Regions from separate parts of the Aeromicrobium sp. Leaf289 genome, predicted to be linked through region 1. Evidence: predicted binding sites of a transcription regulator. Region 1 holds the regulator's gene; each other region holds the start of a gene.

Evidence for each region. The regulator LexA, encoded in region 1, represses DNA repair genes until DNA is damaged. The targets are predictions, from matches to a motif close to TCGAACANNTGTTCGA.
Region 2: the regulator LexA is predicted to act here: its motif matches at 1,884-1,899, upstream of ASF37_RS06995 (HNH endonuclease signature motif containing protein).
Region 3: the regulator LexA is predicted to act here: its motif matches at 3,587-3,602, upstream of ASF37_RS05250 (HNH endonuclease signature motif containing protein).

What each region holds. Positions count from the first base shown of each region.
Region 1 is NZ_LMNK01000001.1:391,050-401,201, forward strand. It holds gene ASF37_RS01825 (vitamin B12-dependent ribonucleotide reductase) at 193-3,138, opposite strand; gene nrdR (transcriptional regulator NrdR) at 3,245-3,733, opposite strand; gene ASF37_RS01835 (VOC family protein) at 4,125-4,538, shown strand; gene ASF37_RS01840 (type 1 glutamine amidotransferase) at 4,549-5,295, opposite strand; gene ASF37_RS01845 (LysM domain-containing protein) at 5,321-5,710, opposite strand; gene lexA (transcriptional repressor LexA) at 6,088-6,864, shown strand; gene ASF37_RS01855 (hypothetical protein) at 6,964-8,877, opposite strand; gene ASF37_RS01860 (carboxypeptidase-like regulatory domain-containing protein) at 8,951-10,152, opposite strand, start outside.
Region 2 is NZ_LMNK01000002.1:632,780-642,931, forward strand. It holds gene ASF37_RS17125 (TetR/AcrR family transcriptional regulator) at 1-344, shown strand, start outside; gene ASF37_RS06995 (HNH endonuclease signature motif containing protein) at 499-1,833, opposite strand; gene ASF37_RS07000 (ABC transporter permease) at 1,949-4,381, opposite strand; gene ASF37_RS07005 (ABC transporter ATP-binding protein) at 4,378-5,169, opposite strand; gene ASF37_RS07010 (response regulator transcription factor) at 5,497-6,126, opposite strand; gene ASF37_RS07015 (sensor histidine kinase) at 6,174-7,379, opposite strand; gene ASF37_RS07020 (cysteine hydrolase family protein) at 7,480-8,037, shown strand; gene dnaK (molecular chaperone DnaK) at 8,221-10,071, shown strand; gene grpE (nucleotide exchange factor GrpE) at 10,068-10,152, shown strand, end outside.
Region 3 is NZ_LMNK01000002.1:281,608-291,759, reverse strand. It holds gene ASF37_RS05265 (cytosine permease) at 1-240, shown strand, start outside; gene ASF37_RS05260 (cysteine hydrolase family protein) at 237-758, shown strand; gene ASF37_RS05255 (arginine deiminase) at 762-1,952, opposite strand; gene ASF37_RS05250 (HNH endonuclease signature motif containing protein) at 2,202-3,536, opposite strand; gene glgB (1,4-alpha-glucan branching protein GlgB) at 3,700-5,604, opposite strand; gene ASF37_RS05240 (aminoglycoside phosphotransferase) at 5,606-7,033, opposite strand; gene treS (maltose alpha-D-glucosyltransferase) at 7,030-8,763, opposite strand; gene ASF37_RS05230 (maltotransferase domain-containing protein) at 8,915-10,152, opposite strand, start outside.

The DNA.
Region 1 (10,152 bases):
GATTGGGCGGCCACGACCTCTGACCGCTCGGCTTCGAGGAGGAAAAGATTCAGCAGCGCTGAACGTGCACCACCCTCGAGGTGCGCGGCTCGTCGAATTGGCCCTTCCCGAGGGTGCGGGAGCCGATCACGGCACAGCCAATCGTCGTTCCGCCTCGGGGGCGGACCTTCGCCCGCCCCCGAACGTCGCAATTCAGCTGCAGCCGCTGGTGCTGCCGCAGCCCTCGCAGACGTGGCAGGAGCCGGCGGGGCGCATCTTGGTGCCGCAGGTCATGCACAGGGGCGAGTCGACCGCGGAGCCGGTGATGGCCTCGAGGAGCTCGGCCGACGTGTGGGCCTGCTGGGGGGCGGGCTTGGCCGTGTCGGCCTGGGCCTGCTCGGCGGTCACGTCGTTCGACACCTCGACAGGCTCGGTGAGCGAAGAAGCCTCGGCGGTCGCGGCCTCCTTGAGCGTCTCCGGCTCGGTCTCGACGAGCTCGGCGGCCGTCGATCCCTTGCTGATCGGCTGGTGGCTGCCCGTGTCGAGGTAGCGCTGACGCTCGTCGGCCGAGTGGATCCCCAGAGCCGAGCGCGTGTCGAAGTCGATGTAGTCCAGCGCCAGGCGGCGGAAGACGTAGTCCATGATCGACTGCGCCATGCGGACGTCGGAGTCGTCGGTCAGACCCGCCGGCTCGAACTTGAGGTTCGTGAACTTCTGCACGAACGTCTCGAGCGGCACGCCGTACTGCAGACCGATCGACACGGCGATCGAGAAGGCGTCCATCACGCCGGCCAGGGTCGAGCCCTGCTTGCCCAGCTTGAGGAACAGCTCGCCCAGCTCGCCGTTCTCGTGCGCACCGGAGGTCATGTAGCCCTCGGCGCCGCCGACGCTGAACGACGTGGTGATCGACTGGCGCGACTTCGGCAGACGACGACGGATCGGCTTCTCGACGACGACCTCACGCACCTCGACAGGCTCGGTGGCCGAACCCTTGCTCGCGGCGCTCGTCTTGTCGTCCTGGCTCTTCTGCGAGGACAGCGGCTGGCCGACCTTGCAGTTGTCGCGGTAGACCGCGAGCGCCTTCAGGCCGAGCTTCCAGCCCTGGAAGTAGACGTCGGCGATCTCCTCGACCGTGGAGGTCTCGGGCATGTTGACCGTCTTGGAGATGGCGCCGGACAGGAACGGCTGAGCCGCAGCCATCATCCGCACGTGACCCATGGGCTTGATGGCCCGGTCGCCCACGGCGCAGTCGAAGACCTCGTAGTGCTCGGGCTTCAGGCCGGGCGCGTCGACGACGTGACCCTTCTCGGCGATGAACTCCATGATCGCCTCGATGGTCTCGCCGGTGTAGCCGAGCTTCTTGAGCGCGATCGGGACCGTCTGGTTGACGACCTGCATCGAGCCGCCGCCGACGAGCTTCTTGAACTTGACCAGCGAGAAGTCCGGCTCGATGCCGGTGGTGTCGCAGTCCATCATGAAACCGATGGTGCCGGTGGGCGCGAGCACGGACGCCTGGGCGTTGCGCCAGCCGTTCTTCTCGCCGATCTTCAGGTTGTCGGCCCACTGCTTGGTGGCCTCGCGCTGCACGGCGATGTCCATCGAGTGCAGCGTGCGGATGTCGTCGTTGGCGGCCAGGTGCTTGCGCATGACCCGCGTGTGCGGCGTGGCGTTCTGCTTGAAGCCGTCGTACGCACCGACGACGCCGGCCAGCTCGGCCGAGCGACGGTAGGAGGTGCCCGTCATGAGCGACGTGATCGAGGCGGCCAGCGCGCGGCCACCCTCGGAGTCGTACGCCAGCCCCGAGGCCATGAGCATCGCGCCGAGGTTGGCGTAGCCGATGCCCAGCTGGCGGTAGGCGCGCGTGGTGTCGCCGATCGCCTCGGTCGGGAAGTCGGCGAAGCAGATGCTGATGTCCATCGCGGTGATGATCAGCTCGACGCTCTTGACGAACTTCTCGACGTCGAACGTCGTGCCGTCCTCGGAGAGGAACTTCATCAGGTTGAGGCTGGCCAGGTTGCAGCTGGAGTTGTCCAGGTGCATGTACTCCGAGCACGGGTTGGACGCGGTGATGCGACCCGTCTCCGGCGTGGTGTGCCAGTCGTTGATCGTCGAGTCGTACTGGATGCCCGGGTCGGCGCAGGCCCAGGCGGCCTTGGCGACCTTGCCCCACAGCTCGTTGGCGTCGATCTCCTCGATCACCTCGCCGCTGGTGCGGGCCCGCAGGCCGTAGGAGGTGTGCTCCTCGACGGCGCGCATGAAGGCGTCGTCGACACGGATCGAGTTGTTGGCGTTCTGGTACTGAACGCTGGTGATGTCGTCGCCACCGAGGTCCATGTCGAAGCCGGCGTCGCGCAGGACGCGGATCTTCTCCTCCTCGCGCTCCTTGGTCTCGACGAACTCGACGATGTCGGGGTGGTCGATGTCGAGCACGACCATCTTGGCCGCACGACGCGTGGCGCCACCGGACTTGATGGTGCCGGCGGACGCGTCGGCGCCGCGCATGAAGGAGACGGGGCCCGACGCGGTGCCGCCGGAGGAGCGCAGCAGCTCCTTGGACGAGCGGATGCGCGACAGGTTGAGGCCGGCACCGGAGCCGCCCTTGAAGATCAGGCCCTCCTCGCGGTACCAGTTGAGGATCGAGTCCATCGAGTCGTCGACGGCGAGGATGAAGCAGGCGCTGACCTGCTGCGGGCTCGACGTGCCGACGTTGAACCACACGGGGCTGTTGAAGCTGAAGACCTGGTGCAGCAGCATGTGCGTCAGCTCGTGCTCGAAGACCTCGGCGTCGGCGTCGGTGGCGAAGTAGCCGTGCTCCTTGCCGGCCGCGGTGTACGTGAGCACGACGCGGTCGAGCAGCTGGCGCAGGCTCTGCTCACGCTCGGGCGAGCCGACGGCGCCGCGGAAGTACTTGGTGGTGACGATCGTGGAGGCGTTGACGCTCCAGAAGTCGGGGAACTCCACACCGCGCTGCTCGAAGACCGTCTCGCCGGTCTTCCAGTTGGTCTGCACGACGTCGCGACGCTCCCACGTCACGGCGTCGTACGGGTGCACGCCCTCGGTCGTGTACACGCGCTGGATGCTCAGGCCCTTGCCGGCCTTGCTCCCGCGCGTCTTGCCGGACTGTGCCCGGCCCGTCGATCCGTCGACCGTCTCCGTCATGTCGTGCTCCTGTGTCGCTGCTGGTGTGTGAAAGGTCGTGCGTCCCGCCCCGTGGCACGGGACGAGGTCGTTCAGGGTGCCGGTGCCGCCCGTGGGCGGCGGGTGGTCAGGGAAGCTGTCGTGCGGTGTGCTCGGCCAGCTCGCCGTCTGCGGCGCGGGCCATGAGGACGGCGATCTCGGCGGCGAAGTCGTCCACCGAGTCGAACGCCTTGTAGACACTCGCGAAGCGCAGGTACGCCACCTCGTCGAGGCTCTTGAGCGGGTCGAGGATGGCCAGGCCGACCTCGTGGGCCGCGATCTCGGCCGCACCGCTCTCGCGCAGTGCGTCCTCGACCTGCTGGCCGAGGCGTGCGAGGTCGTCGTCGGAGACCGGACGGCCCTTGCAGGCCTTGCGGACGCCGGAGATGGCCTTGTCGCGGTTGAAGGGCTCGGTGGCCCCCGACCGCTTGAGGACCGTCAGCTGCATCTGCTCGATGGTCGTGAAGCGCTTCTCGCACGCTCCGCAGACCCGACGACGCCGGATGGCGCCGCCCTCCTCAGCCACCCGGGAGTCGAGCACGCGGGTGTCGGGGTTCTTGCAGAACGGACAGTGCACGGTGCTCTCCTCTCGGGCTGATTTCTTCGCGGGATCTGGGGACAACCTGGGGATGCAGAGGTGGATGGCCCGGGATTCCTGTGGGTAAGTCCCCCGTCCCTGTGGGACTAGATGTGGAGAACTACATCGGTGTAATCACTAGATGTAGTGGCTACCGTACGCCTGCACACCAGGTCATGCAAGCAAGTCTGACGAGTTGCTCAGACAAATCTGAGAGCTCGATGTTTGCGCAGGTCAGCGGCCTCTCGAGTCACACGAGCCTCAGGTGTCACGGCGTGTCCCGGCGCCACCGAGGTGGAACCACCCCCTCCTCGACCAGGACGTACCCGGTCCCGAGGGGCTCTCACCGAAGCCTCTTCCTCTCAGGAACAAAAGGGAGCACGATGACCGCATGACCATGCGACTGAACCCCTACCTGAACTTCCGCGACGAGTCCCGCGAGGCGCTCGAGTTCTACCAGTCCGTCTTCGGCGGGACGATCGAGGCGATGACCTTCGGCGAGGCCGGCATGAGCGACGACCCCGCCGTGGCCGACCGGATGATGCACGGCCACCTCGTCACCGACGCCGGCTTCGACCTGATGGCCTCCGACACTCCCCCGGGCGGCGACCAGCCGTCAATGGGCACGGCCATCAACGTCACCCTCAACGGCGACGATCCCCGCATCCGCAACTACTGGGCCGGACTCAGCGAGGGCGCCGAGATCGTGGCACCGCTCGAGCGTGCACCGTGGGGCGACGAGTTCGGCCTGCTGAACGACCGCTTCGGCGTGGCCTGGCTGGTCAACCTCGCCGCGAGCCAGTAGCGGCCGACCCTCACACGGGGCGGGGCACCGCCACGCCGAGGTGGTCGAGCGCAGCGTCGACGAGCGCGAAGGCCGCAAGACGGCTGCGCGTCGCGTTCGCGAGCGCCTGACGCTTCAGCTCGCTGGGCTCCGACCCGCTCACCCGCACGAGGTCGGCGCTCTCGTCGACCCAGCGGCTGAAGGTCTCCGGAGTCACCTCGGGGTGGAACTGCCAGGCGATCACGCGGGCACCGAAGGCCTCGTCGACGAAGCACTGCGGGCCGAACCAGGAGCTGCCGATCACCCGCGCCGTGGGCGGCGGGCTCAGCACGTCCTGGTGGAACTGGCCCCACGGCCCCTCCGGGCAGAGGACGTCGTCGAGCGTGTCGACGCGGCGCCACCCGATCTCGGCACCGTCGCCGCGGTACGACGTGCCGCCGAGGGCACGGGCCACGAGCTGGGCGCCGTAGCAGATGGCCATCACGGGGACGCCGGAGCCGAGCGCCACCCGCACGACGTCGGACTCCGCCTCCACGACGTGGGCCCAGCGGGGCTCGTGCGCCGAGCGCTCCGAGCCGAGGCTGAGCACCAAGTCGACGCCGGTCGCCGACCACGGCGAGTCGATCGTGTCACGGTCGATCCAGGTCAGCTCGGCGCCGTGCTCACGCAGCCGCTCCGTGACGTAGCCACCGGAGCGGTCGGTGTCGTCGGCCAGCACATGCACCTGCAGAGGGCGGTCCGCCGGCGTCGGGCCCGGGTGCGTGGAGGCGTCGTTCATGCCCCCATGGTGCCGGACGGGCCCGTCACTCGTAGACGGGCACCGCGAGGTCGGAGCCGAGCTGCAGCGCACCGGCGCTCGGCAGCGAGTTCATGCGCATGATGTCGTCGACCGTGTCGCGCACGTCGCCCTCGGGGTTGGCGTCGGCAGCGATCTGCCAGAGCGTCTGCCCCTCCTGCACGGTGACGACCGTGGTGGCCGGGACCGCGCCGGCGTCGGAGGTGGCGACGGTGGACGAGCCGAGAGCGACGACCGTGACCGCCAGCGCCGCGATCACGGCGAGCAGGAGCACGAGGCGGCCCCGACGGGTCAGCCGGACCGCAGCCGGCTCGGTGGTACTGCGCGGCGCCGAGGCGATCCCGCGGGAGAACGAGGGGGCGAAGCGGCTGGTCTCGTAGACGGTGATGGTGCTCATGGTGACCTCCGGGGAAGGGAGAGGAAGGAGTCTTGGTGTGTCGATCGAGCACCTGTCGATGTCATTCGAACGTCGATGCTCCGGGGGCGGTGGTGCTCCGCGGATCCGACGAACAGATGTTCGATCGAACACGTGTACGACAGTAGGGGACGGCGCCGACAAAAGCAGCCCCCTTTCGAACAGGAATCCGAACAGGACGGTCACTCGCCTGCCATTCCAGCGAAAGAATCTTCGACACGGTGTTTGACTGTGACGCGTCGCACGCGCGTGACCGCTCCCAGGGCGTTTGCGGGACCGTCGAGCGCGCCGTTCGAACGCGCGACACGCTGTCGAACATGTGTTTGTAAACGTCCCCGCAGAGGTCTAGCGTGGGGACCATGAGCGACGACAGCACCCTCGACCCCTCCGCCGACGCGCCGCGTCGGGGCCGCCCGAAGGGTTCACGCAACTCCGTGCGTGAGCTGCCCGACGGTCCCGTCGACGAGATGACCGGCCTCACCGGCCGGCAGCAGAAGATCCTGCACTTCATGCGCGACCAGATCGAGCAGCGCGGCTACCCGCCCAGCATGCGCGAGATCGGTGGCGCCGTCGGCCTGGCCAGCACCTCCTCGGTCGCCCACCAGCTGCGGGTTCTCGAGCGTCTCGGCTACGTCAAGCGCGACCCGAACCGCCCGCGCGCGATCGAGATCTTCCTGCCCGAGGTGGTCAAGGCGCGGCGCACGCTCAGCTCGGCCGACGACTCCGAGGTCGACGAGACCGGCTTCGGCGACCAGCGCCCCGAGGCCACCTACGTGCCCATGCTCGGTCGCATCGCCGCAGGCGGTCCGATCCTCGCTGAGGAGCAGGTCGAGGAGATCTTCCCGCTCCCCCGCTCCCTCGTCGGCGACGGCACCCTGTTCCTGCTCGAGGTGCGCGGCGACTCCATGGTCGACGCGGCGATCTGCGACGGCGACTACGTGGTCGTCCGCCAGCAGCCGGTCGCCGAGAACGGCGAGATCGTCGCCGCCATGCTTGACGGCGAGGCGACGGTCAAGACGTTCCAGCGCAAGGACGGTCAGATCTGGCTGCTGCCGCACAACGACGACTACTCCCCCATCGACGGCAACCACGCCACGATCCTGGGCAAGGTCACCACGGTGCTGCGCCGCCTCTGACACCCACCGTCAGCGCTCATCACCCACGAGGCCCTCTCCCGTTCACGGGAGAGGGCCTCGTCGCGCGTCGGCGTCCGAGCGATGCCGGGCGAGCTGAGCTCAGCTGCGGAAGTTGAGCGTGCCCACGCTGTAGGACTTGCCGGCCGTGACCCGCTTGGTCTGCGTGCCCTTGTGGGTGCGGCCGATTCCGCGCCACGAGTCACCGTTGACCAGGACCCGGTAGTTGCCCGACGCGAGGCCGCGGATGACGAACCGGCCCGAGGAGCTCGTGTACGCCGAGCGCATCACGAGCACGCCCTGCGTGGAGTACACCGAGACCAGCATCTCCTTGTTGCTCTTGCCGCCGATCCGCGAGACCTTGCCCGAGATCGTGGCGCCCTTGCGCAGCCTGGAGGTGTTCGACGTGGCGTCGCCGTTGTTGATGGTGACGAGCTTGTAGTCACCGGCGCTCTGCGCCACGCAGGCGTCGCGGTACATCCAGCCCTTGTAGCCGCTCGGCGGCTTCTTGGCCTTGAAGCCGTAGCGGTACGACGTCTCGTACTCGGGGTAGGCGCCATTGACGGTCTTCCAGCGCTCGCTGCCGCGCTCGCCACCCTTGTGGTAGAGGTAGTTGTCCTTGTAGATGCTGGGGTACCAGGCAGAACAGCCCGTCCGTCGCCCGACCTCGACCCAGTACTTGCCGTTGCGCAGACCCTCGAACTGCTTGAAGCCCGAGGAGTTGGCGTGGCCGGCCGTGATGATCGGGCGGTCCAGGATCTTGGTGCCGGGCACGTACTCGCGGACCGTCGTCCAGGTGTCGTGGGGCTTGATCGACGACGTGTAGGTCGCGTCGGTGTCGAAGCCGAGCGCGTGCTTGCCGGAGTCGAGGTTGGCGGAGATGGTGGCCGACAGGCCGCCGGTGCCGTAGGAGATGAGGTCGTCGTCGCTCGCGGAGTAGGTGTACTTCGTGGCGGCGTTGCAGCTGGCGTACTGGCGCCCGCCCGTCGTGATGACGCCGGCCCGGTTGGTGCCCTCGTGCGAGACGAGGTAGCGCGAGTCGCCGTTCTGGCTCACCGGGAGGAACGTGATGTCGTAGCCGCCGGACCCCGACGTCGTGTCGGCGCCGTACTCGTTGGCACAGAAGGGCACGTCGAGACCGCGCAGGTCCGAGGCGCGCGTCGGCCGGGTGACGGGCGGGGCGATCACGCGCACGTCGGTGCCGGTGGACCCGGCCCCGCTGAGCGTGCCGGCGATCCGGCCGAACCGGAAGTCGGCCACGAAGTCGTTGTACTTGGTCACCGAGGCCGCGTGCGCCTCGCTGACGCGCTTGCCGCCGCCAGTGGGCCGTCCGTCGGTGCCACGCCAGAACCACTCGCGGACCGTGCCGTCGACCCGCGCCCGGATGCTCAGCCGGTAGCCGTAGGACGCGGCGTTGTTGGTGCCGAGCGAGACGGCACCGAAGTCGTAGGTGCCGTTCGACGCGACGTCGACGGTCTTGAGACGACGCGAGACGAGTCCGCTGACGTTCCAGCTGGTCACCTGCACGTCGGTCACCCGGCTGCCGAGGCCGGGGCCCGACACGGTGCCCTTGAGGTTCCGGCTGGCCTGGGTCCGCTCCAGCGTGATCGTCTTGTCACGCGCCGAGGCACCCGAGGGGTAGACCCGCAGCGTGCGCTCGAAGGTGGTCCCCTGCTGCCCGGGGGCGGACCCGAGGCCCGTGGGCGCGGTGTTGCCCTCGTCGCCCAGCCAGTAGACGGTGATGTAGCCCGCGCTGTTGCCCTTGATGCTGTACGGCCAGTTGACGTACCGGGTCTGGCCCAGGATCGCCGCACGACCGGAGCAGGTCTTCGACCCGTTGCAGCGCGCGTAGATCTTGACCGGACGGTGTCCGGCCGAGTTGGGCGAGCCGACGGCGACGATGTTCGACCGCGCCTCGATTCCGGTCGCGGCCTGGGCGGTGGAGGCGCTCAGCCCGACGAGGGCGCCCGTCGCGACGAGCACGGCAGACAGCAGGACGGCGGTACGACGGAACATCAATTCCCCGAGAACTTCGATGGCAGGACCGCTGCACTGTACCAAGCCCGGGCCTGGTAGCCCGGTTCCGTCGTCAGCCCTTGAAGCGCAGCGTGCCGGCCGAGACGTTCTTGCCCGCCTTGGCCTTCACCGACTTCTTGCCGGAGAACGAGCGGCTGATGCCGCGCCAGGAGTCCGCGTTCACGACGATCTTGTAGGAGCCGCTCGCCAGGCCGCGGATCACGAAGCCACCGCTGCGGCTGCTGTAGGCCGAGCGCAGCACCTTCTTGCCGTCGGTGGAGTACGCGGTCACGAGCATCTCCTTGTTGGACTTGCCGCCCACCCGGGTGACCCGCCCGGAGATGGTGCCGCCGCGGGGGTTCGTGACGTCGACCGTCCGGTCGCCCGCACCCACCGTGATCAGCACGTACTTGCCCGCGCCCACGGCCTTGCACACGTCGCGGTACATCCAGCCCTTGTAGCCCTTCGGGGGGTTCCGCTTCACGTAGCCGTAGCGGTAGGACGTGGAGTACTCCGGCACGCTGCCACCCACGGTCTTCCAGCGCTCACTGCCTCGCTCGCCACCCTTGTGGTACAGGTAGTTGTTGGAGTAGATGCTGGGATACCAGGCCGAGCAGCTGGTCCGGCGACCCACCTCCACCCAGTACTTGCCGGGGCGCGCGGCGAACGTCTTGTTGCCGCTGCTGTTGGCGTAGCCCTCGGCCACGATCGGCGACTCGAGGATCTTGCGGCCCACGGAGTACTCGCGCAGCGTGGTCCAGCGGTCGTGGACCGAGCCACCCTTCAGCGTGTTGCCGTTGATCGTGAGGCTGCGCTGGTCCGCCGACGTGCTCACGTCGCCCACCGGGAGCGTCTCGGATCCCGAGGGGAAGCCGAGCAGGTCGGACATGTCCCGCGTGTACTTGATGGCGGCCTGGCAGCTGTCGACGACGTTGCCCTCAGAGATGATCACGGCGCCGCGCAGTGCGCCGGCCGGCTCGAAGTCGACCATGTAGCGGTACCGCACCGCGTCGGGGCGCGGGACGAACGTGACCGAGTAGCGGCCGGCGTCGTCGGTGCGCACGCGCCCGAACTCGTTGGCGCAGTAGGGCACGTCGAGACCGCGCCGGTCCGACGAACGACTCGGGTAGGACGGCGGCGGGGTGAGCACGCGGACGTCCGCACCCGCCGAGCCGGTGCCCGTGAGGCGCCCGCTGACCGTGCCGTAGGCGAAGTCCGCCTGGAAGTCGCCGGCCTTCTGCACACGCACGACGGCGGCGTCGCGGATCCAGCCGC
Region 2 (10,152 bases), on a different contig from region 1:
TGGTGGAGACGACACGACGGGTCCTGGAGCACGTCCTGAGGCACCTGCCCGTGTACCGACGTGGCCTGGCCGACGACGCGGGAGCCGGAGGCCTGCACGCCATGCTCGGCGAGCACTTCCTCGGATCCTCGCGGCAGCTGCTCGAGGAGGGCCGCCTCTCGCTGCCCACCGACGTCCCCGGTGCCGACCCGGACGTCGTCGCCGACGCGGCCCTGCGCCTCATCGCGCTCGGGACGGTCGGCGTCATCCGGTCGTGGATCGACCTGCCCGACCCGGACGCGGCGGCGTTCACGGCGATCTACGATCGGCTCGTGCCGGACTGGTGGTCGCAGCTCGACCGATGACCGGGCCGTCCGATCCTGCCGGCTGCCGATGGCCGAGTGCCTCCACGAGCGCCGGCGAGGGGAGGGGTGTCGAGACCACTCCGGGCGGTTCAGTGGTGGCTGGGCAGCACGCCTGCCCCGACCGATGGGTCGGGGTGCGGTGGTGGGTGTGGGTTCAGGGTCGCCAGCGGGTGTTGCGTTGCCAGGTCTCGGATCCTGGTGTCTTCCACTCGACGTGTTCGTCGTCGGGGTTGATGCGTCCGATCCAGCTTTGTTCGTGTGCTCGGTGGTGGTGGAACGAGCAGAGGAGTGCGCCGTCTCTGATGTCGGTGGTCTTGGAGATGGCGTAGGGGTTGAGGTGGTGGGCCTCGGTCCATCTGGCGTCGCGGTCGCAACCTGGTGTGGTGCATCCGCCGTCGCGCTTCTCCATCGCCCGGCGTGAGCTGCGGTTGAAGTACCGGTTCGCGGAGCCGAGGTCGAGAGGCAGTGGAGATCCGTTGAGGACCATCGGCACGAGTTGGGCGGAACAGGCGAGCCGGCGGGCTTCGCCGGCGCTGATGCGGGTGCCGTCCGACAGCCCGGCGGCCTTGACGCCGCCCATCAGGGTGTCGAGATCGAGGTTGACGGTCACCACGGCGGACACGCCACCGTTGGACGGCAGGGAGTCGGCCGGGAGGTGCTCGACCAGGGTCGCGAAGGCGTGGCCGAGGCGCTGGGGGTAGGTCTGCCCGAATCCCACCTCGTCCATCTGCCCGGTCGCAGCGTTGACGGTCCCGACCTTCTGGTGCGGGGCTGCGAGTGCGTCGAGCGCGGTCTTGAGCATCGCGCCCTGGGCCTCGGGGAGGGTGAAGCGTCCGGTGACGGTGCCGTCGTTGTTGTCCCACATCGAGAAGCTGGTCTTGGCTCGCGCGGCTTCTTCCTTCTTGCGGAGGAGCTCGTCCTCGTCGGCGTCGACCTCGTCGACGGTCTTGCGGTAGGTCTCGGTGATCCGGGCGGCCCTGCGGCGCAGGTCCTTGAGGGTGAGCTTCTGCGCGTCCTTGAGCAGGGTCTTCTCACACATCAGGCGTTGCTCGCTGGTGACGTCCTCGGGCAGCTTCGCGAGGGCGCGGGAGAGGATGTCGGCCTGCTTCATCGTGATCTCGCCTGCCGCGAGGGCGGCTTCGGTGAGGGTGGTCTGCTCCTCGATCCGTTCGGCGGTGTTCACCAACGCGTCGGCGCCACTGCGGTCACCACCGAAGTCGATCGAGATCGTTGCCCCGGTAGAGGTACCGGTCCCCGGTCGCGGTCCGTCACCGTTCGCAGCGGCCCTGCGAGCCTTCTCCAGCACACGTGCGGCGGCCATCTTGTGGGCCGACAGCCGTGCTTCGGCGCGACCGATCTCGGCGAGGAGTCGTCGGACCTCGGCGGGGTCCAGGCCGTCCCACGCCGCGGTGGGGACCGTGTCGAGAAGGGCGTGGAGTCCGTGCACGCACGACGGCACCGGGTGGGTGTCGAGTGCGGCGACGCTCATGCTTTCTCCTGCTGGTCTACACCTATTCTACAGGGCACACCGGACAAGAAACAAGCACACGTTCGAATACGTGACGGAGGTCCCGGACCTCCGGGACCTCCGTCACGCCGATGCCTCAGTCGAGCGTCAGGCCCTCGGCCGGAGCCACCCGCGACGCCCGTCGGGCGGGCAGGACGCAGGCCACGAGACCCGCCAGAGCGGCCACGACCACCACGGCCAGCAGCTGGTCCCACGGCGTGACGAGGGAGACGTCGGCGACAGCCGTCCGCACGACCGCGAGCGTCCCTAGCCAGCCGTAGGTCACGCCGACCGCCGTACCCAGGACCGCGGCGACGAGCGCCAGCAACAAGCCCTCGGCGGCGAGCATGCGGCGCAGCTGGCGCCGGGTCAGGCCAAGGGCCCGCAGCAACGCGTGCTCACGGCCGCGCTCCAGGACCGACAGGCCGACGGTGTTGGCGATGCCCACCAGGGCGATGCCGACCGAGACGGCCAGCAGGCCGAGGACCGACCACACCAGCACGTCGAGCTGCTTCTCGACCCATCCCCGCTGGGCGAGGGTGGACGTGAGCTCCAGGTCGGCGTCGCGGGCGACGGCGCCCAGGCTGCCGCTCAGCTCGTCGACGTCCACGCCGTCGTCGGCTCGCACCCAGACGGCCTGCGGCTCGATGCTGCCGCCGAGGGCCTCCAGCACGCCGGGCCCGGCCACGACGGACCGCCCCCACTCGCTGCCCACGAGCACCCGCTCGACGTCCACGGTGCGGCCGGCGCGCTCGAGCGTCATCGTCTCGGGGAACCCGGTCTCGGTGTCGGCCGAGACGTCCGGCGGGATGAACACCTCCAGGCGACCGGGTTCGACCAACCCACGACCTCGCGCCACCGACGAGGCGGCGGCGTCGGGCGCGAGCACGGGAACCTCCCCGACACCGTCGAGCGTCGCGCGGACGCCGGGCACGGCCTCGGCGTCCTGGACGCCGCGAGTCGCTCGCACCGACTCGAGCGTGCCGGCCGAGACGGGTCCGTCACCGGTGAGCGCGACGTCGACCGGGTACTGCTTCTCCATCTCGTCGTCCATCGCCCCGCGGGCGCTGGCCATGCCGGTGAGCACCGCCGTGGTCAGGGTGACGCCGACGAGCAACGACGCCGTGGTGGCGGCGCTGCGGCGCGGGTTGCGCACCGCGTTGGCCGTGGCGAGGCGGGCGGCGAGACCGGTGCGGCCCAGGAGACGTCCGGCCACTCCCAGCATCGCCGGCACGAGCACGGGTCCGAGCAGCAGCACGCCGACGAACGACAGCATGCCGCCGGCCAGGAGGGGTGGCATGGACGTCTGCTGCACCGCGAGGGCGAGCGCCGCCGAGCCGCCGAGCACGGCCGCGACACCCAGGGCGACGCGGCCCTTGCCCGCACGGGTGCGCACGTCCGCGTCCATCGGCCGGAGCGCGGCGAGCGGGCTGACCCGCACCACGCGTCGGGTCGGCAGCCAGGCCGCCGTGACCGTCACGACGATGCCGCCGACGAAGGCCGCGACCATCCAGGTGGGGGACAACGACACGGTCCCCAGCAGACGACCTCCGGTCACCCCGCGCACCGCGGCGACGATGCCGTAGCCCGCCCCGGCGCCGGCGAGCACGCCGACCGTCGACGCGACCAGCGCCACGGCGAGGGACTCGACGCGGACCGAGCGGACGACCTGGCGCCGGGTCGCGCCGACGCAGCGCAGCAGGGCGAGGTCGCGGGTGCGCTGCGCGAAGAGGATGGTGAAGGTGTTCGCGATGACCAGGACCGCCACGAAGCCGGCGATGGCGGCGAACAGCAGCAGCACGTAGCTGATGACGTCGACTCCCTGGTTGACGGCGATCACGCGCGCGTCCACGTACGCGGCGCGGTCGCGCACCTCCGCGTCCACCGCTCGGGAGAGCGCGGACGTGGCGGCTGCGGTGTCACCGCCGCGCACGTCGTAGACGACGGCGTCGGGGTAGGCCGACGGGAGCTTCGACAGGGTGCCCCACGGGACGTAGACGTCGGCCGCGAGGTACGACGACGGCTTCGCGATGCCGACGACCGTCACGGTGCTCGCCTCCTCGCCCTTGCCCACGACCAGCTCGTCGCCCACGCCGAGTCGCGCCGCCGTGGCGGTGCGCTCGTCCACGAGCGCCTGGTCGTCGCTGGTCGGGGCCCGACCGCTGGCGATGCTCTGGCGCAGCAGCCGTTCGTCGGTGCTCACCGTGCCGATGGACGTGTCCGAGCCGAGGCCGATGCCGTCGTGGGTGACGGGCTCGAACGACGACCCGATGACCGCCGCGGCGTCCCCCTGGCGCGCCGCGGTCTCCAGGACGGGGGTGACGTCTTCGGTGCCGATCCCGTAGTCGTCGCCGACGACCAGGTCGGCGCCGCGGTAGGCCTCGTCGATCCCCGCGGAGAGGCCGGACTTGGCCGCCGAGGCGATCGCGTTGGTGGCCACCACGAACCCGACGGCGATGGTCGCGGCGAGCAGCGCCGCGACGTAGCGGCGGGTGTGGGTGCGCAGCGACGCGAGCATCACGGTCCTCATCGGGCGCCTCCCTCGGGTCGCGTCAGGTCGGCGTCGGGACGGGCGGCCAGCACCGAGGCGAGCTCGGCCCGCGACGGGTCCACGAGGTGGGAGCGGATTCGACCGTCGGCCAGCACCACGACGTCGTCGGCATAGGCGGCGGCGTCGAGCTCGTGGGTGACCATCACGACCGTGCGGCCCAGCTCGCGCACCGAACGCCGCAGGTAGGCGAGCACCTCGGCCGAGGCGGTGCTGTCGAGGTTGCCGGTGGGCTCGTCGGCGAACACGATCGACGCCTGGCTCACGAGCGCGCGGGCGATCGCGACGCGCTGCTGCTGTCCGCCGGACAGCTCGCTCGGGCGGTGGTCGAGCCGGTCGCCGAGCCCGAGGACCCCGACCACGGTGTCGATGTCGTCCTGCACGTTCGCGTCGATGCGTCGGCCGGCCAGCTCGAACGGCAGCACGATGTTCTGCCGGGCGGTCAGCATCGGCAGCAGGTTGAACGCCTGGAACACGAAGCCGAGGTGGTCGCGGCGGAACCGGGTGAGTCGGTCGTCGTCGAGGCTGGTCAGCTCGACGCCGTCGACCGAGACGGTCCCGTGCGTCGGCCGGTCGAGCCCGGCGAGGCAGTGCATGAGCGTCGACTTGCCCGAGCCCGAGGGCCCCATGATCGCGGTGAAGCGTCCGGGCGCGAGGTCGAGGGAGACGCCGTCGAGGGCGTGCACGGCCGCCGGGCCGGTGCCGTAGGTCTTGGTCAGGTCGCGCGCCGACGCGGCGGTCGCGACGGCTGCCTGTGCTGTGATCGTCATGCCGACGACGCTATGGATCCGACACCCCCCGAGTCGTCGGAGCGAGGGATGGTCCTGGCGTCAGCCCGTGGGTGGACTCTCGCCCCGTCCGGGCCGTCGGAGGTAGGTGTCGCACCGCATCGCGGGGTCGGCGGTAGGTCTCGCACCTCATCGGGTCCGTATGGGGTGCGAGGCCTACCTCCCTACCCGAGGAGGACGCAGGATTCTGCCTTCGCGTGAGGGAAGGCGAAGGATGCTGCGTTCACGACGGGATCCGGACGCGAACGCAGCATCGTTCGGGTCGCCGCACTCGAACGCAGAATCTTGCGTCCCCCGGGCGGCCCCCGCCTACCCCAGCCCCGCCTCGAGGGCGAGCAGGACGAGCTGGACGCGGTCGCGGGAGTCGGTCTTGGCGAGCAGTCGGCCGACGTGGGTCTTCACGGTGGCCTCGGAGACGACGAGGGTCGCGGCGATCTCGGGGTTGGTCAGGCCGCGGGCGATGAGGCCCAGCACCTCGCGCTCGCGGTCAGTCACCTCCGCGAGCCGCCGGGTGGTCGCCTCGCTCACCACGCTGCGCGAGCCCGACGGCTGCACGAAGTGGTCGAGCAGACGTCGGGTGGTCGACGGCGCCACGACCGCGTCACCGGCCTGCACGGCTCGGATCGCGGCCAGCAGGTCCGGTGGCGCGGCATCCTTGAGCAGGAACGCCGACGCGCCTGCCTGCAGGGCCGCGAACGCGTACTCGTCGAGGTCGAAGGTGGTCAGCACGATCACCCGGGGCGCGGTCTCGCGGTCGTCCTGCAGGATCCGACGTGTCGCCTCCACGCCGTCCATCACCGGCATGCGCACGTCCATGAGCACGACGTCGGCGCGAGTCGCGCCGAGGAGGTCCAGCGCCGCCTGGCCGTCGCCCGCCTCGCCCACGACCTCGAGGTCGGGCTGGCTGTCGACCAGCATCCGGAACCCGGCACGCACCATCTGCTGGTCGTCGACGAGCAGCACGCGGGTGGGTGCGGTCGCGTCGCTCACCGGGGGATCCTCGCACGCACCTGCCAGCCTCCACCGGGCGCCGGACCGACGTCGAGGGAGCCACCGTGCACCGCCACGCGCTCACGCATGCCGACCAGCCCCAGGCCGCCCGACGTCGGCGAACCGGCTGCGCCGTGGCCGTCGTCGGCGACCGTCACGACGAGGTCGGCCCCGTCCTCGCGGACCTCGACCTCCGCGGTCGCGTCGGGGCCGGCGTGCTTGCGCACGTTGGTGAGCGACTCCTGCACCACGCGGAAGACCGTCAGCGCCACGCCGTCGGGGACGGTGGGGGTCGGGTCCGGCAGCGTGGCCCGCACGCGGCCGGCCTCGACGTCGGCGGCCAGAAGGGCCGGCAGCTCGCCCAGTCCGGGCTGAGGGACCAGCTCGGGGTCCGACGTGCCGCGCAGCAGGCCGAGGAGGCGACGCATCTCGGTGAGCGCCTCACGACCGGTGGTCGCCACCGTCCCGAGCGTGCGCACCGCGACGGCCGGGTCCTGCTCCGCCGCGTAGCGCGCACCATCGGCCTGCACGATCATGCCGGTGATGCCGTGCGCCACGACGTCGTGCATCTCCCGCGCCACACGGGTGCGTTCCTCGGCGGCTGCGGCGCGCGTGCGTTCCTCCGCCTCGGCCGCCATCCGCTCGCCGCGCTCCATCAGCGCCGCCTCGTACGCGCGTCGCAGGCGAGCCTGGGTGCCGAGCGCCCACGCGGCGACCACGATCGCCCCGATGCTCAGGGCGTACGGCGCGAAGAGCTGCAGGCTCAGGGGCTCCTGCTCGACCGTGGGCGGCAGGCCGTCGTAGCGCCCGGCCATGACCCAGACGTAGGTGGCGACCCCCGTCGCGACGGCGCTGAGCCCCAGCCCGACCCAGGCGTCGCGGGGGCGCCCGAAGCGAGCGAGCGAGTACATCGCCACGGGGTAGGCGAGCTGGCCGATCGCAGGGTAGTCGTGCACCAGGGCCTGCACGCCACTGAACACCCAGACCAGCGCGAAGGCCATGGCCGGGCGGTGTCGACGCCAGACGAGCGGCAGCACCTGCAGCCCGCTGAGCGCGGTGACGTACAGCGGCTGGTCGATCCCGAGCGTCGCGGCCACGAGCAGGAGGAGCCCGGCCACGAGGGCGGCGTCGAACCACTGGGTGGCGCGCGGACCCAGCCGCCACGGTCGACGACCGCCCGGACGGTCCGCTGGCGTGCTCACCCGCCCGACCCTAGGTGCTCCTGCGGCGCCACGCCTCCACCCACGGTCTGATCTGCATCCGGCGTCCCGAAACGTCGTCCCGCGGGTCTAGCGGCGGGACATGAGCCAGTTCCCCGACAGGTCACGCACCGCCCTCCTCGTCGTCGACGTGCAGAACGACGTCGTCGAGAACGCCCACGAGCGTGATGCCGTGGTCGGCCGGATCGCCGAGCTCGTGCAGCGAGCCAGGTCCGCCGACGTGCCGGTCGTGTGGGTGCAGGACTCCCTCGCCGACGACGACGGTCCTGCGACGGGCACCGAGGGGTGGAAGATCGTCCCCGAGCTCGAGCCACGTGCCGGCGAGCCGGTGGTGCACAAGGACTACGGCGACGCCTTCGAGGCCACCGAGCTCGAGACGGTCCTGGCCGAACGCGGTGCGGGACGGGTCGTCGTCACCGGCGCCCAGACCGATGCGTGCATCCGCGCCACGTTGCACGGGGCGTTCGTGCGCGGCTACGACGTCACGCTCGTCTGCGACGCCCACACCACCGAGGACCTCACCGCGTACGGAGCGCCCTCTCCCGCCGAGGTCGTGGCGCACACGAACCTCTACTGGCAGTTCCAAGGGGGCCCCGACCGCGTCGCCGACGTCGTGGCGGCGGTCGACGTCGAGCTCTGACGTTCGTCCTCCTCTCGAGCCCCCGACAGGCTCGGGGCCCGGATATCGGCGGTCGGGGGACGGAATACTGCGGGCTCCACCAAGGTTGATACGATCAGACTCAAGTCAGTTGCCAGCACTTCGGCAACGACTCCCCGAGCTCACGAACCCCGCAGCAGCACCCGATCAGCAGGAGGAACCCCCATGGCACGAGCCGTCGGAATCGACCTCGGAACGACGAACTCCGTCGTCGCCGTCCTGGAGGGCGGAGAGCCCACCGTCATCGCGAACGCCGAGGGCGCTCGCACCACCCCGTCCGTCGTCGCGTTCGCGAAGGACGGCGAGGTCCTGGCCGGCGAGGTCGCCAAGCGCCAGGGCGTCACGAACGTCGACCGCACCATCCGCTCGGTCAAGCGCCACGTCGGCACCGACTGGAAGACCGAGGTCGACGGCAAGTCGTTCAACCCCCAGCAGATCAGCGCCTTCATCCTGCAGAAGCTGAAGCGCGACGCCGAGGCCTACCTGGGCGAGACGGTCACCGACGCGGTCATCACCGTGCCCGCGTACTTCAACGACCACCAGCGCCAGGCCACCAAGGAGGCCGGTGAGATCGCCGGCCTCAACGTCAGCCGCATCATCAACGAGCCCACCGCGGCCGCGCTCGCGTACGGCCTCGACAAGGGCGACGAGCAGACCATCCTCGTCTTCGACCTCGGCGGCGGCACCTTCGACGTGTCCCTGCTGGAGATCGGCGACGGCGTCATCGAGGTCAAGGCCACGAGCGGCGACAACAACCTCGGTGGTGACGACTGGGACAACGCGGTGGTCGACTGGATCGTCAGCACCTTCAAGTCCAAGACGGGCATCGACCTGACCAAGGACAAGATGGCCATGCCGCGCATCCGCGAGGCCGCCGAGCGCGCGAAGATCGAGCTGTCGAGCTCGTCCTCGACGTCGATCAACCTGCCCTACATCACCGTGCAGGACGGCAGCCCCGTCTTCCTCGACGAGACGCTGTCCCGCAGCGAGTTCGAGAAGATCACGGCCGACCTGCTCGAGCGCACCAAGGCGCCGTTCAACAACGTCGTCAAGGACGCGGGCATCTCGGTGAACCAGATCGACCACGTCGTCCTCGTGGGTGGCTCCACCCGCATGCCCGCCGTGAGCGAGCTGGTCAAGACGCTCACCGGCGGCAAGGAGCCCAACAAGGGCGTCAACCCCGACGAGGTCGTCGCCGTGGGCGCCGCGCTCCAGGCCGGCGTGCTCAAGGGCGAGGTCAAGGACGTGCTCCTGCTCGACGTCACCCCCCTGAGCCTCGGCATCGAGACCAAGGGCGGCGTCATGACCAAGCTCATCGAGCGCAACACGACGATCCCGACCAAGCGCAGCGAGGTCTTCACGACGGCCGACGACAACCAGCCGTCCGTGGCGATCCAGGTGTACCAGGGCGAGCGCGAGATGGCGGCGGGCAACCAGCTGCTGGCCACGTTCGAGCTCACCGGCCTGCCCCCGGCGCCGCGTGGCGTCCCGCAGATCGAGGTCACGTTCGACATCGACGCCAACGGCATCGTGAACGTGTCGGCCAAGGACCGCGGCACCGGCAAGGAGCAGTCCATGACCATCACGGGCGGCAGCGCGCTGTCCAAGGACGACATCGACAAGATGGTCAAGGACGCCGAGCAGTACGCCGAGGAGGACCGCAAGCGTCGCGAGTCCGTCGAGACGCGCAACCAGGCCGAGGCGCTCGTGCACACCACCGAGAAGTTCCTCGCCGAGAACGGCGACAAGGTGGGCGACGACGTCAAGGGCGAGGTCCAGGCCGACGTCGACGCGCTCAAGGCGGCGCTCGAGGGTGACGACAACGACGCCGTCCGGGCCGCCGTCACCAAGCTCGGCGAGTCCAGCTCCAAGATGGGCGAGGCGATGTACGCCGCGGCCGCCGCGGAGCAGCAGGCCGCCGGCACCGACGCACCCACGGGTGACGCCGACGCCGGCACCGACTCCGACGACGACGTCGTCGACGCCGAGATCGTCGACGACGAGGAGAAGAAGTGACGGCTGGGCCCGACGGCCCCACCGAGGGCGCTGACCCGGAGGTCTCGCAGGAGACCTCCGGGGAGGCCCCCGTCGACGAGG
Region 3 (10,152 bases), on a different contig from region 1:
GCCTCGGTCATCGGCTGGGGGCTGGTCGTCAACCAGGTCTCGGGCACCGCGTGGAACGACTGGCAGGGCTACCTCATCCAGCCGTTCGGCCTGGGCACCCGCCTGCCCGACGGTGCCGGCTGGGACGGTGCCTGGCCGTACGCCAACCTCGGCGTCCTCGTGGCCTTCGCCCTCGGTCTGGTGGTCACGCTCGTCGCCCGCCGCTCCGTGGTCCGCCGCCAGGAGGCGCTGGTCCCGTGATCGACCGCTGGCTGGTCGTCGTGGACCCGCAGCGGGTGTTCGCCGACCCGGACTCCCCGTGGGGGTCGCCGATGTTCGCGGACACGGTCGAGCCGATCCGGGCGCTGGCCGCCGCTCTGCCCACGATCGTCACGCGATGGGTCCCGGCCCCGGACGCCGAGCGCATCGGGTCCTGGCGCACCTACTTCGACGCATGGCCCTTCGCCGATCGGCCGCCCGACGACCCGATGTTCGACGTCGTGCCCGACCTGGCCGACCTCGCGGCCGAGGCCACGGTCGTGTCCGCGCCGACGTTCGGCAAGTGGGACGCGGTCCAGGCCGTCACCGGGTCCGCGCCGACGCTCGTGGTGGCCGGGGTGTCCACCGACTGCTGCGTGCTCTCGACGGTGCTCGCTGCCGCCGATGCGGGCGCGACCGTCGAGGTCGTGGCCGACGCCTGCGCAGGCTCCTCGCCGGAGAACCACCGCCGCGCCCTCGACGCCATGGCGCTCTACAGCCCGCAGGTCACGATCGTCTGAGGGTCAGTCGCGCAGGATCGGGCAGCTCATGCAGCGCGGGCCACCGCGCCCCGACCCGAGCTCGGAGCCGCTGATCGCGACGACCTCGATGCCGTGCTCCTCGAGCCGGGCGTTGGTCTGCTCGTTGCGCTCGTAGGCCACGGCGAGACGGGCGTCGATCGCGAGGGTGTTGTTGCCGTCGTCCCACTGCTCGCGCTCGGCCGTGACCGGGTCCAGGCCGGTGTCGATGCGGTGCAGCGCCTCGATGCCCATCGCCTCGGCCGCGGCCTCGAAGAAGGACCGCTCGGCACCCACCACCAGCGTGCCGTCCTCGTCGTCGCTCGCCGTGACGGCGATGGCGCGCAGCTCGTCGGCCATGTTGGGGTAGATGACCACGCTATCGACGTCGACCATGGTGACGATCGTGTCGAGGTGCATGGTGGCGCGCTCCTGCGCGATCGGCACCGCGAGCACCGTCCGTGCGAGCCCGGTGGAGAGCACCGTCGAGGCGAACCGCTCGAAGCCCGCCGGGGTGGTGCGCTCGCCGACGCCGACGGCGATGACGCCAGGGGCGAGCAGCAGCACGTCGCCGCCCTCGAGGTGCTCCAGGTGCGGGCCGTGGACGCGCTCGGCGCCGGCGAACCGCGGGTGGTGGGTGTAGATCAGCCCGGTCAGCTGCGTCTCGCGCACGCGGGCCGGCATGGCCAGGCTGGTCACGGCCACCCGGTCCGGCAGCCACACCGAGGAGTCGCGCGTGAACAGCAGGTTGGGCAGCGGGTCCACGAGGAAGTCGTCGGGGCGCAGCAGGCTCGTGACGATGCTGCGGTGCGCGATCTCGTCGTTGCGCAGGCCGGCGGTGACGACCGCGGCCAGCTCGTCGGCAGGCAGGTCGGTCAGCGCCGACACGAGGTAGCGGCGCAGGCTGTCGCCGAGGTGCAGCGTGGCCGTGGTGCTGGCGATGATCTCGGCCCGCGCCTCGGGCTGCTCGAGCGTCTCGACGAGCAGCTCCACGAGGTACAGCACCTCGACGTCGTGGTCGCGCAGCGCCTGCGCGAACGCGTCGTGCTCGTCCTGCGCGCGCCCCAGCCACGGGATGCCGTCGAACAGCAGCGAGTCGTTGTTGCGTGGCGTCAGCCGCGCCAGCTCCTGGCCCGGCCGGTGCAGCATGACCGTCCGCAGACGTCCGACCTCGCTCGATGCACCCCACGTCGTCATGGTCGTCAGCCTAGGTGCAGCCGGCCGGGTGGTCGCGGCACAGTGCCGCGCCGCCGATCCCGACCCCGATGGTCGAGCATCCGGGACCATCCACCGAACGCCTCGGAGATCCGTGAGCACCCCGGTGGTCGAGTGCCTCCACGAGCGCCAGCGAGGGGAGGTGTGTCGAGACCACTCCAGGCGGCTTAGTGGCAGCCGGGCAGCACGAGTGCCCCGACCGATGGGTCGGATGTCGTCGTTGGTCGGGTGTCAGGGTCGCCAGCGGTGGTTGCGTTGCCAGGTGTCGGAGCCGGGGAGCTTCCACTCGACGTGGCCGTCGTCGGGGTTGATGCGTCCGATCCAGCCTTGGTCGTGGGCTCGGTGGTGGTGGAACGGGCAGAGCAGTGCGCCGTCTCTGATGTCGGTGGTCTTGGAGGTGGCGTAGGGGTTGAGGTGGTGGGCCTCGGTCCATCTGGCGTCTCGGTCGCAACCGGGTGTGGTGCATCCGCCGTCTCTCTTCTCCATGGCTCGGCGCGAGGCCCGATTGAAGTACCGGTTCGCTGATCCGAGGTCGAGCGGGAGTGGCTTGCCGTTGAGGACCATGGGCACGATCTGCGCCGAACACGCGAGCCGGCGGGCTTCGCCGGCCGAGATCCGGGTGCCGTCCGACAGCCCGGCGGCCTTGACGCCACCCATGAGCGTCTCGAGGTCGAGATTCACGGTGACGACCGCGCTGACGCCGCCTTTGGACGGGAGCTGGTCGGCGGGGAGGTGCTCGATGAGGGTGGTGAAGGCGTGGCCGAGGCGCTGGGGGTAGGTCTGGCCGAATCCCACCTCGTCCATCTCGCCGGTGGCGGCGTTGACGGTGCCGACCTTCTGGTGGGGTGCTGCGAGTGCGTCGAGGGCGGTCTTGAGCATGGCGCCCTGTGCTTCGGGGAGGGTGAAGCTGCCGGTGACGGTGCCGTCGTTGTTGTCCCACATCGAGAAGCTCGTCTTCGCCCGGGCCGCCTCTTCCTTCTTGCGGAGGATCTCGTCCTCGTCGGCGTCGACCTCGTCGACGGTCTTGCGGTAGGTCTCGGTGATCCGAGCCGCCCGCCGGCGCAGGTCCTTCAGAGTCAGCCGCTGCGCGTCCTTCAGCAGGGTCTCTTCGCACCGCTCACGCTGTTCTGAAGTCACGTCGTCGGGAAGCTTGGCCAACGCGCGGGAGATGAGGTCGGCCTGCTTGGTGCTGATCACCCCGGCGGCGAGCGCGTTCTCGATGAGGGTGGTCTGCTCCTCGATCCGCTGCGCGGTGTTCACCAACGCGTCGGCGCCGCTGCGGTCCCCACCGAAGTCGAACGAGATCGTGGCCCCGGTCGAGGTGCCCGTTCCCGGGCGCGGTCCGTCACCGTTCGCCGCGGCCTTGCGGGCCTTCTCCAGCACGCGTGCGGCGGCCATCTTGTGCGCGGCGACCTGGGACTCCAACCGGGACAGCTCACCGATCAACCGTCGGACCTCGCCGGTCTCGAGCCCGTCCCACGCACTCGTGGGCACCGCGGAGAACGACTCACGCGCGGAACGCACGCACGCCGGCACCGGGTGGGTGTCGAGTGCGGCGACGCTCATGATTCCTCCTGCTGATCTACTCCCATTCTAGAGGCAGGATCAGGCATGAAACAAGCACATGTTCGAATACAAGCAGAACGTCCCGGCGGTCCACAGACCTTCGGCCCCACTCCGTGCGGAGCGGGGCCGAAGGGTGGTGCGCAGGGCGCGGACCGGGCCCGACCTACTGCTGCTCGGGCACCAGCCAGAGCACCCCGGCCGGGGGCAGCTGGACCTCGGCGGATGCCGCGAACCCGTGGTGCGGAACCATCTCGGCCTCGACGCTGCCGAGGTTGCCGACGCCGGAGCCGCCGTAGGACTCGGCGTCGGTGTTCAGCACCTCGCGCCACGTGCCGGGCAGGGGCAGGCCCACCCGGTAGTCGTGGTGAGGGCTGCCGGAGAAGTTGGCCAGGCAGGCCAGCTGCGAGCCGTCCGAGCCGATCCGCAGGAAGCAGATGACGTTGCCCTGGGTGTCGGAGGCGTCGATCCACCGGAAGCCCTCGGGACGCGCGTCGGCCGTGAACAGGGCCGGGGTGTCGCGGTAGGTGAGGTTGAGGTCGCTGACCAGCTCGAGCACACCGGCGTGCAGCGGGTCCTCCAGCGCGTGCCAGTCGAGACCGCGCGACTCGGCCCACTCGCCCTCCTGGCCGAACTCCCCGCCCATGAACAGCATCTGCTTGCCGGGGTGCGCCCACATGAAGGCCAGCAGCGCGCGCACGCCGGCCGCCTTGTTCCAGGCGTCGCCGGGCATCCGGCCCCACAGCGAGCCCTTGCCGTGCACGACCTCGTCGTGCGAGAGGGGCAGGACGAAGTTCTCGGTCCAGGCGTAGTCGATCGCGAAGGTCATCTCGCCGTGGTGGTACGAGCGGTGCACGGGGTCCTGCCCCAGGTATGACAACGTGTCGTGCATCCAGCCCATGTTCCACTTGAAGCCGAAGCCGAGACCGCCGGCGTCGGTGGGCGCGCTGACGCCGGGCCACGCGGTGGACTCCTCGGCGATCATCATCACGCCGGGGTGGTGCTTGTAGACCGTGGCGTTGAGCTCCTGCAGCAGCTGCACGGCCTCGAGGTTCTCGCGGCCGCCGTGCTTGTTGGGCACCCACTCGCCGTCGTTGCGCGAGTAGTCCAGGTAGAGCATCGAGGCGACGGCGTCGACGCGCAGGCCGTCGAGGTGGAACTCCTCGAGCCAGTAGAGCGCGTTCGCCACGAGGAAGTTGCGCACCTCGTTGCGGCCGAAGTCGAAGACGTAGGTGCCCCAGTCGGGCTGCTCGCCGCGCCGCGGGTCGGGGTGCTCGTACAGCGGGGTGCCGTCGAAGCGGGCGAGGGCCCACTCGTCCCGCGGGAAGTGCGCGGGCACCCAGTCGACGATGACGCCGATGCCGCGCTGGTGCAGCTCGTCGACGAACCACCGGAAGTCGTCGGGGGAGCCGAAGCGCGACGTGGGGGCGTAGTACGACGTGACCTGGTAGCCCCACGAGCCGCCGAAGGGGTGCTCGGCCACGGGCATGAGCTCGACATGGGTGAAGCCCATCTCGACGAGGTAGTCGCCGAGCTCGTCGGCCAGCTCCCGGTAGGACAGCCCCGGTCGCCACGACCCGAGGTGCACCTCGTACACGCTCACCGGCGCCTCGAGCCACGCGGTCGCGTCGCGTCGGGCCACCCATGCATCGTCGCGCCAGCGGTGCTGCGGCTCCACGACGACGGACGCGGTGGCCGGGGGGACCTCGGTGCCGAAGGCGAGCGGGTCGGCCTTCTCGTGCCACGCACCGTCGGGACCCTGGAGGCGGAACTTGTAGCGCGCGCCCGCGCCGACGTCCGGGACGAAGAGGTCCCACACGCCCGAACCGCCGAGGGCCCGCATCGCCTGGGCCCCGCCGTCCCAGCCGTTGAAGTCGCCGACGACCTGCACGGCCTGCGCGTTCGGCGCCCAGACGGCGAAGGAGGTCCCGCCCACCGGCCCGGACGGGCCCTCGTGCGTGCGCACGTGCGCACCGAGGACCTCCCAGAGCCGCTCGTGGCGGCCCTCGGCCACCAGGTGCAGGTCGAGGTCACCCACCGCGGGGGGCCAGCTCGTCGTGGACTCGCTCATGTCACTCACCCTCACGCAGGATCCGGGCGATCGACCCCAGCGGGACGCTCGACCAGTCGGGTCGGTTGGCGTGCTCGTAGGACACCTCGTAGACGGCCTTGTCGAGCTCGAGGCCGCGCAGCAGGTCGGCGTCGTCGCGTGGATCGCGGCCGGCCGCCTTGGCGTAGCCGTCGCAGAACGCCAGCCGGTTGTGGCGCGCCCAGGCCGCGGCCCGCTCGGTCTGCTCCTCGTCGGCGGGCTGGCCCACGAGCAGCTGCTGGGCCGCGTAGTCGAACGAGCGCAGCATGCCGGCGACGTCGCGCAGGGGCGAGCGCAGCGCCGACCGCTCGGCCAGGCTCGAGGCGGGCTCGCCCTCGAAGTCGAGCAGCAGCCAGCCGTGGACGGTGCGGAGCACCTGGCCGAGGTGCAGGTCGCCGTGCACGGGCTGGAGCGGCAGGGTCAGCTCGATGCCGTGCAAGCGGTGGAACGCCTCGCGGATCCCGTCGACGTGGGGCGCCAGGTCGTCGACCTCCGCAGCGACGCGGTCGAGCCGTGCCTCCATGGCCGCCACGGTGCGCTCGAGGTCGTCGTCGGCCGCCGGCTCGGTGCCCAGGGCACGGGCGAGGTCGGCGTGCACGTCGGCCACGGCCCGGCCCAGCCGGTACGCCTCCCCGGCGAAGTCGCCGCCCAGGTCGCCGGGCGGCAGGCCGGAGTCGTCGGCCATGAAGTCGCGGACGCTCGTGGTGGCCATGACCCAGCCGTCGGCGGCGTCGGGCAGGAACCGTTGCAGCATCCCGAAGCTGACCTCGTCGTCGCCGATCCGTCCGCTGATCGCACCGAGCGGCTCGGCCACGTGCGCGGAACCCACCTGCCGCAGGGCGCGGTGCAGCACGAGGTCCTTGTTGACGCCCGGGGTGAGCTTGCGGAACAGCTTGAGGATGTACTGGCCGCCGTAGACGAGCGACGTGTTGCTCTGCTCCGAGGAGATGGGGTGCGCGCGCAGGCCGGTGGTCAGCTCCACGCCGGGCTCGGGGTCGAAGCGCAGGTCACCGACGCGCTCGCCCGCGGCGACGTGGTCCAGCAGCACGCCCGTGAGGTCGGCGTCGCCGCTGGCCTCGTACCAGACGGGACCGTCGCCGGCGGGGATCGCCGCCGCCGCCGGGACGTCGGGCAGTCCGTCGCTGCGTCGACCGAGGAGCAGCTGGTAGGCCTCGGTCCGGTCGCCCTGCTGCACCTCCACCACGAGGTGCACGAGAAGGGGCTCACCGGGCAGGACCACGGTCCAGTCGACGGTGCGCGTGCCGGTGACGGGTCGGTCCTTGCCGCCGAACCACCGCTGCGCGGGAAGCCAGTCGGGCAGGGCCGCCACCACGCGGTCGACGTCGGAGGTCCCGACCTCGTGGCCCTGGTCGGGAGTGCCCTGGTCGGGAGTGCTCACGGGATCGCTCATGTCATGCTCCTTCGTTCGCCCTCGTCGCCGAGCTCGGACAGCTGGAACCAGTAGAAGCCGTGGCCCGGCAGGGTGAGCAGGTACGGCAGCTCACCGACGCGGGGGAAGCGGACGCTGCCGGTCAGCTCGACGGGGGTGCACCCCTCGTGCTCGCCGAGCTCGAGCTCGACGGGCTGGGGGAAGCGGGACAGGTTGTTGACGCAGAGCACGACGTCGCGTTCCCCGTCGGGACGGGTCCACACGCGCTGGTAGGCGAGCACGCTCGGGTTCGAGCCGCCCAGGTCGGTGAAGTCGCCCTCGGCGAACGCGAGGTGCTGCTTGCGCACCTCGATCATGCGTCGGGTCCACGACAGCAGCGAGGCGCTGTTGCCCATCTGCGCCTCGACGTTGACCGCCTCGTAGCCGTAGGTCGGGTCCATGATCGGCGGCAGGTACACGCGGCCGGGGTCGGACCGCGAGAAGCCGGCGTTGCGGTCGGGGGACCACTGCATGGGCGTGCGGACGGCGTCGCGGTCGCCGAGCCAGATGTTGTCGCCCATGCCGATCTCGTCGCCGTAGTAGAGGACGGGCGAGCCGGGCAGGCTCAGCAGCATGGCGGTGAACAGCTCCAGCTGGTTGCGGTCGTTCTCCAGCAGGGGCGCGAGCCGTCGGCGGATGCCGATGTTGGCCTTCATGCGTGGGTCGCGCGCGTACTCGCGGTACATGTAGTCGCGCTCGTCGTCGGTGACCATCTCGAGCGTCAGCTCGTCGTGGTTGCGCAGGAAGATGCCCCACTGGGTGCCCGACGGGATGGGCGGCGTCTGCGCCAGGATCTCCGAGATCGGGAAGCGCGACTCGCGCCGCACCGCCATGAAGATGCGCGGCATGAGCGGGAAGTGGAAGGCCATGTGGCACTCGTCGCCGCCGACCGCGGGGTCGCCGAAGTACTCGACGACGTCGGACGGCCACTGGTTGGCCTCGGCCAGCAGCACCCGACCGGGGTACTCGCGGTCGATCGTCGCGCGCACCTCGCGGAGGTACTCGTGCGTGCGGGGGAGGTTCTCGCTGCTCGTGCCCTCCTCCTCGAACAGGTAGGGCACGGCGTCGAGGCGGAAGCCGTCGATGCCGAGGTCGAGCCAGAACCGCAGGACGTCGAGCATGGCCTCGCGGACGGCGGGGTTCTCGAAGTTCAGGTCGGGCTGGTGGCTGAAGAAGCGGTGCCAGAAGAACTGGCCGCGCACGGGGTCGTACGTCCAGTTCGACGTCTCGGTGTCGACGAAGATGATGCGCGCGTCGCTGTACTCCGTGCCGTCGTCGCTCCACACGTAGAAGTCGCCGTACGGGCCGTCGGGGTCCTGCCGCGACGCCTGGAACCACGGGTGCGCGTCGGACGTGTGGTTGAGGACGAGGTCGGTGATGACGCGGATGCCGCGCCGGTGCGCCTCCTCGAGCAGGTGCACGAAGTCGTCGACGGTGCCGAACTCCGGCAGCACGGCGCGGAAGTCGCTGATGTCGTAGCCGCCGTCGCGCAGGGGGGAGGCGTAGAACGGGGGGAGCCACAGGCAGTCGACGCCCAGCCACTCGATGTAGTCGAGCTTGTCGGCCAGGCCGCGCAGGTCGCCCGTGCCGTCGCCGTTGGAGTCGTTGAACGCCCGGACCAGCACCTCGTAGAAGACGGCGCGCTTGAACCAGTCGGGGTCGGCGGGCACCTGCTCGGCGTGCTCGAAGTCCTCCGAGCTCGGCTCGGTCATGGTCCCGTCGGCCTCGACGCTCTCGCCGGTGTGGGGGGTCTGCTCCAGTCCGTCGAGGGCGGAGTCCACGAGGAGGGGGTCCGGTGCGGTGTCCTGGCGGGTGGGGTCGTCGGTCATGCGATCACCTCGGTGGGATCAGGGGGAAGGGATGTCATCGGGACGTGACGTGCACGACGTGCGCGCACGTGCGCGCGGGGTCGAGGCGCACGTAGTTGGCCGCGCCCCAGTCGTAGGTCTCGCCGGTCACCTCGTCGTGGGCGACGAGACGCGCGTCGTGGTCGAACCCGAGCTCGTGCAGGTCGAGGAACAGGGTGCCCTCGCGCGCCTCGTGCGGGTCGAGCGAGAGCACGACGACGACGGTGTCGCCCGTGGCGGGGTCCTGCTTGGACCAGGCCAGCAGGGCGTCGTGGTCGACGTGGTGGAAGTGCAGCGTGCGCATCTGCTGCAGCGCCGGGTGAGCACGGCGGATCTCGTTGAGCCGGGTGAGCCACGGCTCGAGGGAGCGGCCCTCGGCCAGGGCCCCGGCGAAGTCACGCGGGCGCAGCTGGAACTTCTCGGAGTCGAGGTACTCCTCGGCACCCGGTCGCAGCACCGCGGACTCGAACAGCTCGTAGCCGGCGTACACGCCCCAGGTGGGGGCCAGCGTCGCCGCGAGGGCGGCGCGCAGGGCGAACATGCCCGGTCCCCCCACCTGCAGGTGCGCGGGGAGGATGTCGGGCGTGTTGACGAAGAGGTTGGCGCGCCCCTCGTCCCAGTGCTCGCGCAGGTCCTCTCCGAACTCGGTGATCTCCTGCTTGGTGGTGCGCCAGGTGAAGTACGTGTAGCTCTGCGTGAACCCGAGCCGGGCCAGGCCCCACAGACGCGCGGGGCGGGTGAAGGCCTCGGCAAGGAACAGCACGTCGGGGTGGTCGGCCTTGACCGACGCGATCAGCCACGCCCAGAAGTCCGGCGGCTTGGTGTGCGGGTTGTCGACGCGGAAGATGCGCACCCCCCGCTCGACCCAGTGCAGGGTGACGCGCAGCATCTCGGCGTAGATGGCGTCGCGGTCGAGGTCGAAGTTGAGCGGGTAGATGTCCTGGTACTTCTTGGGCGGGTTCTCGGCGTAGGCGATCGTGCCGTCGGGCAGCGTCGTGAAGAACTCGGGGTGCTCGGCCACCCAGGGGTGGTCGGGCGCCGCCTGCAGGGCGAGGTCGAGCGCGACCTCGAGGTCCAGCTCGCGGGCGCGCTCCACGAACGCGGCGAAGTCCTCCTCGGTGCCCAGCGCGGGGTGGATGGCGTCGTGACCGCCCTCGGCCGCGCCGATGGCCCACGGCGAGCCGACGTCGTCGGGGCCGGGCGTGAGCGTGTTGTTGGGTCCCTTGCGGTTGTCGCGGCCGATCGGGTGGATCG